DNA from 3 places in the Salinivibrio sp. MA427 genome. Region 1 is predicted to be linked to each of the others. Evidence: predicted binding sites of a transcription regulator. Region 1 holds the regulator's gene; each other region holds the start of a gene.

Evidence for each region. Region 1 encodes MetJ, which represses methionine synthesis genes. Its sites were predicted from a motif close to TTAGACNTNTANANGTCTAA; they were not measured.
Region 2: a site for MetJ is predicted at 1,213-1,232, ahead of BZG79_RS05605 (MetQ/NlpA family ABC transporter substrate-binding protein). Genes of this name have one in related genera too.
Region 3: a site for MetJ is predicted at 1,277-1,296, ahead of metN (methionine ABC transporter ATP-binding protein MetN). Genes of this name have one in related genera too.

The regions. Positions count from the first base shown of each region.
Region 1 covers NZ_MUFH01000028.1:10,355-12,625, reverse strand. Annotated here, with positions in the region: gene metB (cystathionine gamma-synthase) at 1-738, opposite strand, end outside; gene metJ (met regulon transcriptional regulator MetJ) at 925-1,242, shown strand; gene BZG79_RS04160 (malic enzyme-like NAD(P)-binding protein) at 1,310-2,271, opposite strand, start outside.
Region 2 covers NZ_MUFH01000047.1:6,273-8,543, forward strand. Annotated here, with positions in the region: gene BZG79_RS05600 (multidrug effflux MFS transporter) at 1-223, opposite strand, end outside; gene BZG79_RS05605 (MetQ/NlpA family ABC transporter substrate-binding protein) at 389-1,186, opposite strand; gene BZG79_RS05610 (LON peptidase substrate-binding domain-containing protein) at 1,341-1,910, shown strand; gene BZG79_RS05615 (sigma-70 family RNA polymerase sigma factor) at 2,037-2,271, shown strand, end outside.
Region 3 covers NZ_MUFH01000206.1:2,187-4,457, forward strand. Annotated here, with positions in the region: gene BZG79_RS11760 (methionine ABC transporter permease) at 1-134, opposite strand, end outside; gene metN (methionine ABC transporter ATP-binding protein MetN) at 124-1,158, opposite strand; gene BZG79_RS11770 (LysE family translocator) at 1,422-2,060, shown strand; partial or broken gene BZG79_RS11775 (M20/M25/M40 family metallo-hydrolase) at 2,061-2,271, opposite strand, start outside.

The DNA.
Region 1 (2,271 bases):
ACGCAACCCTCGCAATGTCATATAACTGTCAAAGGCGTTGCCTGTTGCGCCCAAGCAGTTGCCCCACCACGCTAATGTTGCAGCCAATTCAGGCGTCTTCGCCACTACAGCGCCACCGACAATATCAGAGTGACCATTAATAAATTTAGTAGTGGAATGCACGATGATGTCCGCACCCAGTGAAAAAGGCTGTTGGAGTGCTGGCGATAAAAAGGTGTTATCGACCACCACCCATGCCCCCATTTGGTGGGCCTGTTGGCAGATTTTAGCAATATCGACCACACGCAATAGCGGATTAGAGGGTGTTTCAACTAACACCAGTTTCGGCTGTTTTGCCAGCGCAGCGGTTAACGCCTGGTGATCAGATTGATCGACAAAACTGACTTGCCAAATCCCTTGCTTGGCGCGTGACTCTAACAAGCGATAGGTACCACCATAACAATCGTGCGGTGCAACAATATGATCCCCTGCATCCAGTAAAGACAACACCAAGTTAATGGCTGCCATCCCACAGTTGGTCACCACGGCACCGGCTCCGCCTTCCAGTTCCGTTAACGCTTGCTCTAACTGAGCTCGAGTTGGATTGCCCCCACGGGCATAATCATAAGTGGGAACGTCGCCAAAAGCAGGAAAACGATAGTTGGTTGATAAATACAAAGGCGGCACAACCGCATGATGTTGCGTGTCAGTGCCAATTCCTGTTCGAACGGCAATGGTGTCGGTTTTTTTACCTGTCATGGTTCATCCTTGCTCTTGTTGCGCTGGCACGGTTTACGTGATCCAGTCGTCATCATACTACTTTACCTCGGCGCTTCTGGGACGTCAACACTTCTAGACGTCTAAACACCTTTGCATGTGGCGGTTAATATAGCTAAAATCTCCGCAGCATCATTCTGGGTATTCCATAATCAAGATAGGTGAGACATGGCGCAGTGGAACGGCGATTACATTAATCCGTATGCCGAACATGGTAAAAAGAAAGAGCAGGTAAAGAAGATCACCGTCTCTATCCCACTTAAAGTATTAAAAATTCTTACTGATGAGCGCACTCGCCGTCAGGTTCATAACCTGCGTCATGCGACCAACAGTGAGCTATTGTGTGAGGCATTTTTACATGCCTATACCGGGCAGCCTCTGCCAACCGATGACGACATCCGTAAGGATAAACCCGATAGCATTCCTGCCGAGGCACGTCGGATCATGGAAGAGTTGGGTATTGAGTTTGACGACAGTGAATACTAAACAAAAAAACCGCCATCGGCGGTTTTTTTATGGTAAGACACTGTTTTCTAATTACAACATGTTTTCTTTACAACATATAGTTGTCTGGCATCTCAATACGGGCTACGCCGGTTTCGACGGCCGCAAGCGCCACGGCACGTGCTACCTTGGGCAGTAAACGGGCATCCATCGGCTTGGGAATGATGTAATCCGGGCCAAAACTGAGTGAAGACAAGCCCGCGGCATCTAAGACCGATTGTGGTATAGGCTCTTTCGCCAAACCACGAATCGCTTCAACGGCGGCCAACTTCATCGCATCATTGATCTCACTGGCACGCACATCTAATGCTCCCCGGAAAATAAACGGGAAACACAAGACGTTATTCACCTGATTCGGGTAATCCGAACGCCCCGTTCCAATGATCAGATCATCCCGGACTTGGTGCGCAACCTCTGGATTAATTTCAGGATCTGGGTTTGAGCAGGCAAACACGACAGGCTTATCCGCCATCAGTTTTAATGCCTCAGGCGAGAGCAAATCCGGGCCTGATACGCCAACAAAGAGATCCGCACCTTCAATCACATCTTCGAGGGTACGCTTATCCGTGTTATTGGCAAACAGCTGCTTATACTTGTTAATGTCATCACGACGGGTGTGAATCACCCCTTTGCGATCCAGCATGTAAATCTTTTCGCGCTGGGCGCCACATTTAATCAATAGCTCCATACAGGCCACCGCAGCGGCACCCGCACCGAGACACACGATGGTGGCTTCACCAATATCTTTGCCTTGCAACTCGAGCGCGTTAAGCATCCCCGCAGCAGTGACAATCGCGGTACCATGTTGATCATCATGGAAGACAGGCACTTCACAGCGTTCAATCAGCTGCTTTTCGATCTCAAAACAATCTGGGGCTTTGATATCTTCAAGGTTGATACCGCCAAAGGTGTCAGCAATATTGGCTACGGTATCAACAAACTCATCGATGGTGCGGTGTTTAACTTCAATGTCGATCGAGTCCAAGCCGGCAAAACGCTTGAACAATAACG
Region 2 (2,271 bases), on a different contig from region 1:
GTCCGAGTGCATCCGAAATGGGGCCATAGATAAATTGTGACGGGCCAAACCCGAGCAGGTAAGCGGAAATAAGCAGTTGGACATCGTCCATGCTGAGATTGAAGTCACGAGCGATCCAAGGTAATGATGGAAAAACCAATCCCATGCTGAATTGCCCGATACTGACCGTTAAGCATGCCAGCAATACGGGCGACCAATTAAATGGACGAGTAGCCGATTGCATCTCAATTCCTATGCGTTCTGTGTGTTAGGCGAGCGAGGAAACTGTGACTCTAGCGAATGCTAAAACCACAAGCTGAGAGGCATGTTAACGCAATAACTCCCTGAATGGTAAACAATGATTGAGAATGTATATCAATGGCCAGCTATCGCTGGCCGGTTTTAAAAACTAGAAAGCCGGTTCGATCGTGCCATCAAAGGTTTTTTGTAGAAACGCACGTGTTGCCTCTGATTGAAATAGCGCCAACAAACGCTGATAGGTCGGATTATCTTTATCCTCTGCCCGCGCTGCCACGACCATCACCGCGAGCGGTGCGTCTTTCGATTCTAAGAAAATACCTTGATCACTTGGATTAAGCCCTGATGACATCACATAGTTCATGGTAATTGCAGCAGCATCGACATCTTGTAGGCTGCGAGGCAATTGTGCCGCTTCTACTTCGACAAAATCGAGCTGCTTGGGATTAGCGGTAACATCTTGTAGCGTCGCTTGAAAGCCAACGTTATCGGCCAAGGTGATCAGCCCTGCGTCTTGCAGTAATAGCAAAGCGCGCCCGGCGTTGGTCGGATCGTTAGGGATCGCAATTTGTGCGCCTTGGGGTAAATCGTCCACGCGCTGTACTTTGTCTGAGTAAATCCCCATCCGCATAAGGATGGAACGCCCAATCGAGACCAATTCACTATCATGGTTTTGATTAAAGTTATCGAGAAACGGCTGATGTTGGTAACTATTTAAATCAAGACTGCCATCTGCCAGACCGGCATTCGGAGAGATGTAATCCGAAAATTCCACCACTTCGACATGAATTCCTTCTGTTTTAGCCTGTTTCGCAACCGCTTCTACGACTTGCGCATGGGGACCGACAGTCGCACCAATCTTTATCGTTTCTGGCTGATCTGAACAGCCGCTGATAACCAACGCCAGTAACACTGACGCAATCCAAAATCCTGGTCGCTTTAACGTCATTCTGATTCCCTTAGAAAAATAGATGTTTAGACGTCCAGAATGCCACAACTTATAATGATGTCAACCTGATTGTGGTAATGCAGTCTCTGTCTTGATCGTATCCAACCCTAGTCGCGTAGTGGCAGGCATGTTGAATCAATAAGGAGGCGTAGATATGACGAAGCTGTTTCCTCTACCCTTGTTCTTACTACCCGGGGGCAGAGCTAAGCTGCGCATTTTTGAACCTCGCTATTTGCGCTTGGTCCGTGAATGCTCGGCGAATCAACAGGGATTCGTGCTGGCGATGATGCAAGGTAAACGTTTATATCGATATGGCACACTGGTGGACATTGTCGATTTTGAAACACTACCCGATGGTTTATTAGGCATTACCATTGCAGGTCGTCAACGGGTAAAAATTCAATCGACAGAGCAAGAAGCCGACAAGCTCTGGGTGGGCGAGATACAGGCACTGAATGACTGGCCACATGACGAGTTTATTGACCAGGAAGAAAATGAAGAAAAAATGCGTATTGCCGCAGGACTTAAAAATGTCTTCGCCGCCCACCCGGATCATGCTGAGCAGTATGAGGCGCCGTATTTCGAAGACTTAACCTGGAGTTGCCAACGCTGGTTAGAAATTTTGCCGCTTTCTAACGCGCAAAAACAATGGTTTATCGCGCAAGAATCGGCAGAAGAGGCGAAGCAATTTATCAGTCAGCTTCTCGAGCAAGAAGTCGAGTGATCCAATTGTTTTAAGCCTCGTATTGGAAGCGAGATGGACGGCTACGACAGATAGGACTCAACTATGACTGCGCCACAAACCATGTATACTGAGACCACCATTTCCAGACGGGACACGCGTGCCAACATGACTGACGTGACGAAGGAAGAGTTGTCTGAATTATTAGCAAAAGTTGCAGAAGACCGCGACCGCATAGCGTTCGAACGTTTGTTCCGATTTTTTGGCCCTAAGATACGCGCTTATGGTTCAAAACATTTAAGAGCTGACGGCCAAGCAATGGAATTAGTACAAGAAACCATGCTAGTGGTATGGCGCAAAGCCCACTTGTATAATTCTGACAAAGGCGCGGCGACGACATGGG
Region 3 (2,271 bases), on a different contig from region 1:
AATGGGATCCCAATGGCAAAGCCTATCAGGCCGGAGGCAAAGACCATATACAGGGTTTGACCTGTAGCTTCGGCAAGCAAGTTAAGCAGGGCGTTGTTTTCGTTGACCCAATTTATAAGTTGATCAATCAACATAGCCAAGTACCTCCGTGTTGACATGGTGCTGGTTGAGATAGTGGATGGCGTCTTCGACCGCTTTTTTCGGGCCCATAATCTCTGCCAGTAGTAAGCCGAATTTGACGCCGCCAGCGTAGTCGATATCAGAGCTTAAAATGCTGATGTCGATATCAAACAGCCTTGATATTTGACTGATCAATGGATCATCCACGGTAGCGCCGGTAAATTCTAGGCGAACCAAGGGGTAGCTGCCGTCAAAGTAGGTTTCTTTTAAGCGTTGGGCATAGTCATAAGGCACCGATAAATCCAAGGTTGAGCGGATAAATTGTTTCGCTAAGTCGGATTTCGGATGGGCAAAAATGTCGCCCACTGGGCCAGATTCGACCAATTCACCGTCACCAATAATGGCAACGTCGTGACAAATGCGCTTCACCACGTCCATTTCGTGGGTGATCAATAAAATGGTCAGGTTGAGCTTTTCATTAATGGTTTGTAGCAGTGACAAAATCGATTGTGTCGTAGCAGGATCCAGTGCGCTAGTGGCTTCATCACACAATAATACGTCTGGGCTTGGCGCCAGTGCGCGGGCAATCGCGACACGTTGTTTTTGTCCGCCACTGAGGCTAGCCGGATAGACATGACGCTTGTCGGCTAAACCAACTAAATCGAGTAACTCGGTGACTCGGGTTTCGATCGCGTCACTGCTCGCGCCGCTCAGTTCAAGCGGTAGGGCGATGTTGTCGAAGACCGATCGCGATGACAGTAGGTTAAAGTGTTGGAAAATCATCCCGATTTGACGGCGAGCTTGGGTTAGATCGCGATTGGATAACGCGGTGAGGTTAACGCCTCCTACCTTTACCGTGCCGCTGGTTGGGCGCTCGAGCAGGTTAACCATTCGGATCAGCGTACTTTTGCCGGCACCAGAGGCACCTATCACACCAAATACTTTTCCTTTCGGGATAAATAAGTTGATGTCGTTAAGGGCATGAATTCGGCGCTCCCCGAGTTCGAATACCTTGTTGAGTTTGGATATCTCAATCATCACATGTCCTTGGCGATAAATTTGATCACAGCCGACTGACTCAGCGGTCTATCCCGCGCTCTTGCTGTCGTTCTGGTTATTGATGCTATGAGTTAGGTAAAATGAAGTCAATGGATATTTTTACTTCTGGACGTCTAAATGGCAATAAGGCTAATCAGTTGGTTATAAATAAAACAGTCAACGAGATCTCAAGCGTGCTTGATCTCATCGACTAAAGCGTGTTCACTAATAGCCTTTCTAACTCTTTGTTCTGATTAAGTGATATGCCAACTGCCTTGATTGATACCACGATGTTGACGCTATTTATTCCCACCTTCTTTTTTGTGTCAATCACACCGGGAATGTGTATGACACTATCCATGACCCTGGGGATGACTATCGGAGTTAAGCGTAGCCTACATATGATGTGGGGCGAGCTCATTGGCGTCGGCCTTGTGGCGATTGCGTCAGTGGTAGGGGTGGCGGCCGTGATGCTGAACTATCCTAGCGTGTTTCAGGTGTTTAAGTATGTGGGGGGCGCGTATCTGGCGTATCTCGGCGTACAAATGTGGCGATCGCGTGGCAAAATGGCAATTCCAAAGGAAGAGGCGTCGGCGCCGAATGATATCTCTGCGTTATCGTTGGCGGCACAAGGTTTTGTCACTGCGATAGCCAACCCGAAAGGCTGGGCCTTTATGATCTCACTGTTGCCGCCGTTTATTAACCCTGCGATCTCATTGCCCAGCCAGCTGAGCGTGCTGGTGTTGATCATTCTTTGCACGGAATTCAGTTGTTTAATGTTGTATGCCAGCGGTGGGCGCACCTTACGTCAGTTTTTGCAGCAAAAGGGTAATGTGCAATTACTGAACCGAATCGCCGGCACCTTGATGATCGGCGTCGGCTTTTGGCTGGCGTTGGGGTAATTAACGGCCGTGATGGTGTGTAATCACTCTGCAAAATAGCGCTTTGGCGGTCGCTAAAATCGCATCCGGGAAGTCATAGTCAGGGTTGTGCAACTGTGGGTGATGCTCGCCGCTGCCAATGCCAAATAATGCGCCGGGCCAGCGGGCAAGAAATTCGGCGACATCTTCTGACCAACGCATGGGCTCTTTAAGCCAGTGAACCTCTAACCCC